2 regions of the Nitrospira defluvii genome follow, and region 2 is predicted to be linked to the other one. Evidence: riboswitches for the same ligand, from Rfam matches in the RefSeq annotation. Region 2 holds a riboswitch; the other holds the start of a gene.
The links. A riboswitch is a leader RNA that binds a small molecule or an ion and turns the genes downstream of it on or off. The one in region 2 is predicted to bind fluoride.
Positions count from the first base shown of each region.

Region 1 (3,342 bases), on a different contig from region 2:
CCCCTGCGGCATCGCGTCGATGTCGGTATCCAACTCCACGAAGCGCAGGGCCCATTGGAGGTCGTCATATTCGATGCTCGGTCGCCCGAGGGTGAGGTTGTCCTCCAGCGTGCCGTCCAGCAACGTCGGATGAGAGTCCAGGATGAGGCCGCGTACCCGGCTGATGGCATCCCGCTTCACTTCGACCAGATTCATTTCGTTGTACCGGACGAAGCCTGTGGTCGGGGGATGAAGCCCGGCCAGCACTTTGGCGAGAGCGGTCTTGGCGGGATTGCTGCTGCAGAGGATGGCGACCTTTTCTCCTGGTGACACCTCCAGCGAGACGTTCTGAAACATCGTGCTTCCATCCGGACTGGTATAGGACAGGTTCCGGCAGGTCAGCCGAATACCTGATACCCCGAATTGCATCGCCGGTACATCCTCCTTGGCCTGCTCTTCTTCTGTCGGTAGTGAAAACACGGCGGCGATTTCCCGGCAGGAGACGAAGGCGAAAAACATGGCCACCATGCGTCGTGCCAACGTGTCCATGTTCACCAGCAGATTCCCCACCAGCACCTCGGCGGCGGCGAATTGGCCCACGGTCAATTGGCCGTCGACGACGAGAAGTCCGGCGGTAATGATGAGTCCGCTGTGGCCGACCACCTGCCAGAGAGCGGCGGCCTTGTACTGCCTTCCGGTCAAGGTATCCGAGCGGCGTTGTCGAATACGGGCATAGAGGCGGGTGAGGCCATCGGTGCGTTCCAGCAGATAGGGGCTGTCGCCTGCCGCGCGAAGGTGCGGGAGGTTGTGTGCGATGTTCTGAATCCAGCCGAAAATCTGGTAGTGCAGTCGGGACATCTCCAGGGTGATGAAGAAGCCGCCGCGGCCGAAGAGTGTCAGCAGTCCGACAAAGCCCAGAATCAGGACCAGAATGTAGAGGGTGAAGTAGGGGTGAAACAGGATCAGCATGGTCACCCCGATGGTGCCGACCACCGCGACGTTGAACAGATCCGCCACCATGGCAACCAGCGCCCGGGTGAGTAAGTCAGCCTCCATGAATCGATGGGCCTGTTGCGGCGCGAACGTGTCGTCACGCAAGCGAGGAAGCAGCCGCGTGAAGGCGATGGCGATGCGTGTATAGATCCGCTGCTGGAGCGTTTCGACCGCGCGCGCCTGGAGCACGCGGAAGGCGGCGACCCCGGTCAGCGAGCTGGCGACGAAGATCGTCAGCGTAAAGATCATCCGCGGCTCCATGGCAAAGGAGAAGGTGCTGACCAATTCCTGGACGGCGATGGGGACGCAGAGAAGGAAGAATCCGATCGCGACGGCGTATGAGGCGATGATACCGAGCATCGACCGTTCGAGCGTCAGGAGGAGGCTCAAGTGCGTGAAGATGTCGCGGAGGACCCGGGTCAGTTGATATTGCGGATAGGCCGGGCTGGTCGTGGGCTGTTCGCTCAAAGAGGCTCCTACCGCGTGGGGCGCTGGTAGGAGTTATCAGCCGGGCGCGGAAGGGCGGTCGGCGGTTCTCGGTGAACTCCATCACCTTGGGACTCGTCAGGAACAGTGCGAAGTCTAGACCGGCATCCCTGCCGCCGTCAAGACAATCGACGGTTCTCGGTTCGCTGAGCCTGTCGCTGAGGCCGTGGAGGGGCTAACGCAGGAAGAGCGATTTGAAAATCAGCGCGGTGCCCGACAGAAACAGAAATACCGCGAACGTGGTCCGGTATCGATCCGTGCTCATCTTGCTGTAGAGCAGCAGGTCGGTGCCCAGGAACATGCTGATGCCCGCGGCCAGGTATAAGACAGTCGTGGGGGTGGCGATGGTCGAAGGACCAAGGGAGAGCCCGAGCGTCAGGAGTTGAAAGAGCGCAAAGGTCCCGTAGGACACCGCGGTGGTGGCGCGGGTCTGGTCTTTGTCGTATGGCTTGCTGTGAATGATGGCCGTCAGCAGTGAGCCGCCCAGATTGGTCAAGCCATGCACCATGCCCATCACCACGAAGTACGTACGCTCATACCGTACGAGTGATTCGATGACTCGTTGAAACGGCGGATATACGCTTTTCAGGGCGGCCACGATCAGAAAAACCCCGACGATGCCGCCGATGTTCAGTTTGCGTGTCGTCACCAGCAGAAGCCAGAGGATGACGCAGGGAATCGAGAGGGTGAGGATCTGCCGGTAGAACGGAAGATGAATCTGCCGATAGTCCTTACTGACTTGGAGCAGGTTGATGGCCAGCGAGATCGGCAGGAGTGTGGTCAGGGTGGTGATGAAGTCGTAGCCCAAGACCAGCAGAATCGGGGTGCCGAACAGGAGGACGCCGACGCCGAAGAGGGATTGAATGGTGGCCGTCAGGAGAATCGTTGCGAGAATGTCCCAGTGCATGGTGACGCTGTCCCATCCGGCGCGGGCTTTTCTCGGCCCGGCTTGTGCCTCTTACGGTTGCTGTCGGATATAGCGCAGGGTCGTAGCGCCGGTCAAACAGTGTAAATGGCGTCGAGGAGGTGATCGGCGGTTGATGGAACGGCATGCCTGCGGGGTTATTGTGGCTTGGAGGGAACCGGGCGATCGGGCGGAGCGGAGACGGTGAAGCGCATGGTGCCCATCAAGCTCATGTCGTTGATCTGTTCGCCAGCGTGGATTTCCACTTTATAGCGACCGGGTTTCCAACTGCCTTCCGCGGGGAGCAATGTGAGGTAGCCGGTTTGGTCTTCCAGGGCGATGTACATGGCGTCTTCGGCCACGACCGGTTGCCCCGCGGCTCCTGCTTCCGGCTCGGGATAGCAGCGCCCGAATACTTGAAACGATTGATAGTGCTGGTGCAGTTCGAACACGATGAAAATCGGCTTCGATCCGGCGGTGAACTGCTCTGTGGGGGCGACGGGAACGATTTCATGGGTCCGTTGAAACCCCAGTTCTTCATCGAATCCCTCGGCGAGCACGATGCGGCGAAACATGCCTTCGGGCGGGGCGTCGAAATTGTAAGGTTTGGCGTTCTCAGTGCGGTTCTGAAAGTCCGGGATCGGCACATTGCGCGTGAGAGGGAGATCCTCAGCTCCAAGGGGGGAGCCTGAGAGGAGGACGATGAGGCAGACAAGCGCGCCGAGCTCCCGCATGCTGTCTTGGTACACCTGCCCTAGCAGGCCTGTCAAGGAAGTGCGTGGGCGTGCGGATGTTGGGGTGTGAGGGCGGCGCATCAGGGGGGCCATGTCGAGGCGCGATGGGTTCCGGAGTCATCGGAGACTGGTTGCGGGTGAAATTTGCTTCCTGTTAGACTTTCCCCCTTTCCACAGGGGGACAGCATGGAACAGCACCTGATGACGCAGGTAGAGGATCCCGACGCATTGCCTCAACCGCTCGGG
Region 1 covers NZ_CAJNBJ010000001.1:1,444,780-1,448,121, forward strand. Annotated here, with positions in the region: gene KJA79_RS07035 (ATP-binding cassette domain-containing protein) at 1-1,440, opposite strand, end outside; fluoride riboswitch at 1,461-1,535, opposite strand; gene KJA79_RS07040 (sulfite exporter TauE/SafE family protein) at 1,634-2,365, opposite strand; gene KJA79_RS07045 (hypothetical protein) at 2,521-3,096, opposite strand; gene KJA79_RS07050 (SAM-dependent methyltransferase) at 3,283-3,342, shown strand, end outside.
Region 1: it holds a riboswitch for fluoride, as region 2 does, so the genes downstream of both, KJA79_RS07035 (ATP-binding cassette domain-containing protein) here and KJA79_RS16220 (DHA2 family efflux MFS transporter permease subunit) in region 2, are expected to answer to the same signal.

Region 2 (3,342 bases):
CTTCATGTCTATGCTCAGTCTGGCTTGTGCCTGTATTTGGCTGGCATGATCGCTACCATGCAATTGTTAACACACCCTAGCACTGCTCGACGTGAAAAGTGCTGCAGCCGAAGCGAACTGTGAGGAAAAACGAGCTGACCAGCTGGCAGATCAGATGCAAGAAAAACGAGAGGCCCGGGCTAGACGTCTCACAATCTTCGGTGTTCTTGGAGGCGGACTGGTCGGAATCCTCTCGGGCGGGTTGGCTGCAGTTGATCCTTCATCGATGGCCGGGGGCCTTGCAGCCATAGCGGCAGGTGTCGTGGCATCTGCTTTCGGCGCTGCAGCTCTGTTCGATGACCCGCGATACGACTTTCAGCATGGCCGAAATCTCTTACGGGAGGTGTGGGAAGGACCAGATGAGCCTTCACTCTTTCCCCAGTCGGTGTGGCGCTTTTTGAACCGGCCCTTGCGGGATGACCCAGCACAGCGCTCGTTGCGTGAGACGCTGATCGCCCGCTGGCACCAGGATGGCAGGCTTGGCAAAGCCGGGTCGGACACCGAGCGGCGGCGCATGGCACTGTTCTTCGGCCGGGGCGGTTCTTACGACATTGAGGATCTCCGAGCGCGTGCCGCGATGATGGATTTGCTCGAAGCCGAGGTGGATCTCATGAGCCACGATCTCGAACGACTCATGCAAAACACACTATCACTAGGAGCCCCATGATGAGGCTGCGCATTTCTGATCGTCGATCTTCACCATTATGGGCTCGAGGCAGAATACGACGCCTGTCGTCTTCAGGGGTGGATTGGTGTGGTCATAAGCTTCCTTATGAATTCCGCATGGTAATCGTGAGGCCTGATTTTCTCAGTTTGATATCGCCTTGACAGGCATCGCACTCCAAGGTATGGTCAAAGCACGGTGAAGGAGTTCACCGCGAAACGCCGCCAGGGACACACCCTCGTGGCTGATGACTCCTACGGCATAGCAAGCTGTGGGAGTTTTTTTGTGAGGGATGGAGAGATGGTCCAGTACCTGAGTACACGAGCTGAGCGGATTCGCACAGCGAGCACTGTGCGAATTTGATTTTATGCAATCGATCATTGTCGGAAACCAGCTCCCAGCGAGTGATCAAGCAAGGACTGATTTTTGCTTCCAATTTAAGCGGATGTTTGTAACCAATTTGAGTGCGTGAATAATGTTGATGGAATCGTGGTCCTGCATGTGTAGGTAACGAGCGCAACTCAGTGTGACAGGGTGATGGAGTTCACCCGAATTGCCGGTACGAGCCGGCTGATGACTCCTATCAGCGAATGCGCTGGTAGGAGTTTTTTTTTGCAGAAGCGGAGAGACAAGGTGGAGGAAGGGCTTCGAGGTGCCCCGAAGTCATGGCATCCCCGGTTCCTCCCGAGGATGTCCCTCCACCCCTTAATCATGACTTCTATGGCGTTGGTCCGTCGTGCAGATACGCAATGCGTTGCATCACGTTCCGTTCGTGATACCCCTCGAACCGATAGTCTGTCGCAAAAGGTGGAGTAACTGATGTCGGTTCTCGCTACGCCTCGCTTGCACGGATGGCGGTTTGTGCTGTTCACCCTCCTGCTTGGACTTGGGCATATGATCATCCTCTTTAATGCAGGGGCTTATACCGCGCTGTCGCCCCATACGGCTGGCGACCTCGAAGGGGTATCGCCCAGCTTTGCATCCTGGGCGACGACAGATTTTATGATTGCGCTGGCGTTGGCCTTTCCCATCGCGCGGTGGCTCTCGCATCGCTATGGGGATGTCCGTGTCTATATCGGAGCCTTCATTGCCTTTGCCCTGGCCTCCTTGGCCTGTGCCCTGAGCGAGAGCCTGTGGCTATTTTTACCCGGCCGAATGCTGCTCGGATTGTCTGGAGGCCTGACCCTGTCGATCGGGCAAACCCTCTTGCTGGATGAATACCCCGATCGGCTCAAATCTGTCGGGCTCGGCCTGTGGGGAGTGTTTGCCCTGCTGCCCTTTACGATTGGCCTGGCACTGGGTGGATGGATCGCAGACGAACTCGGGTGGCGGTACCTCTTCCATTTCAACACCCTGGCTGCACTCGCCATTGCGGGCATGGTCGGCTATTTGCTTCGCCATCGCGGATGCGACTCTCGACGCACGGCATTTGACGTTGTGGGATGGATGCTCTTGGCCGTGGTACTGGTTGGCATTCAAACCATCCTCAACCAGGGCAATGATTTTGATTGGTTCGACTCGCCCTTTCTTACGACTGTGTTGGGTGTCGTGCTCATCTCTATCCCTGCCTTTGTTATATGGGAGCTGGGAACGCCTGATCCCGCCGTGGATCTTCACCTATTCAAGCACCGTAATTTTGCACTTGGGGTGCTCATCCTGAGTGCCGGATTCTTCTGTCTCCAAGGGCTGCTCTCCATGTTCGTCGTACAGCTTCAGCTGTTGATGGATTACTCGTCCTCATTGGCCGGGATGGAATTTCTCCCCATGATGCTGCTGGGAATGCCCATGCTCATGGTGGCACACGTCTACTCCATTTCCCATCGATTCGATGCGCGTATTTTCGCGTCCCTGACCTGTGTGGGGTTCGCGGGAACGTTTTATTGGATCGGGCTCTTTGATGAACCCCATTCGTTCGACCAACTCTTCTGGCCCATGTTGTTGGAAGGCCTGTTCCTGGGATCGTTCTTTATCCCGCTGAATATGCTGACACTCCACGGCTTACCTCAACATCAAATCCTCCACGCAGCAGAAACCGCCACGCTGTTCAGAATTGCGGCCGGAGGGTTCGGCATCAGCGGGCAGGGGATTGTCCTCTTTCGTCGCACGCCCTTTCACCAGCTCCATTTGGCTGACCATTTCGGTGGACGGGTGTTCACCTCGTTCGACCCCTTGCAGGGGGTCTCGACGACTCTCCGAGAGGTAGGATTCAATTCCACCACGGTGGCCCCGAAACTTCTGTCTCTGATGAAGCAGCAAGCCGCCATTCTGTCCGTGAATGATGCGTTTCTTCTGTCGAGCTATGTGTTTCTAGTATTGGCTGTACTGGTGTGGATGGCCTCTCCCACGCGCTATGCCGGTGTGATAGGCCGGAACGATTGGCAGGAACGGCAAGCCGAAGAATTGATGGAGGAAGTATGAGGCCAGAGATTGCCCTGACACAGGTCTGTTTGCTCTCAGGGTGGCTGTTGCTGGGGAGTAGCTGCGCCTGGATTCCAGCGAGAGAGCAACCGGTCGAATATCTCGAGCCGCCTGAGATGACGGAAACACTCGCGGAGGTACGAGAACGCCTGGAACATTGGCCCGATGAACGGTGGTGGCAGGAGTTTGGCAGTCCAGAACTGAACGAAATCATGGAAGGT
Region 2 covers NZ_CAJNBJ010000017.1:238,293-241,634, reverse strand. Annotated here, with positions in the region: one part of gene KJA79_RS16230 (IS5 family transposase) at 1-49, shown strand, start outside; gene KJA79_RS16225 (hypothetical protein) at 302-706, shown strand; fluoride riboswitch at 892-967, shown strand; fluoride riboswitch at 1,228-1,293, shown strand; gene KJA79_RS16220 (DHA2 family efflux MFS transporter permease subunit) at 1,523-3,121, shown strand; gene KJA79_RS16215 (efflux transporter outer membrane subunit) at 3,118-3,342, shown strand, end outside.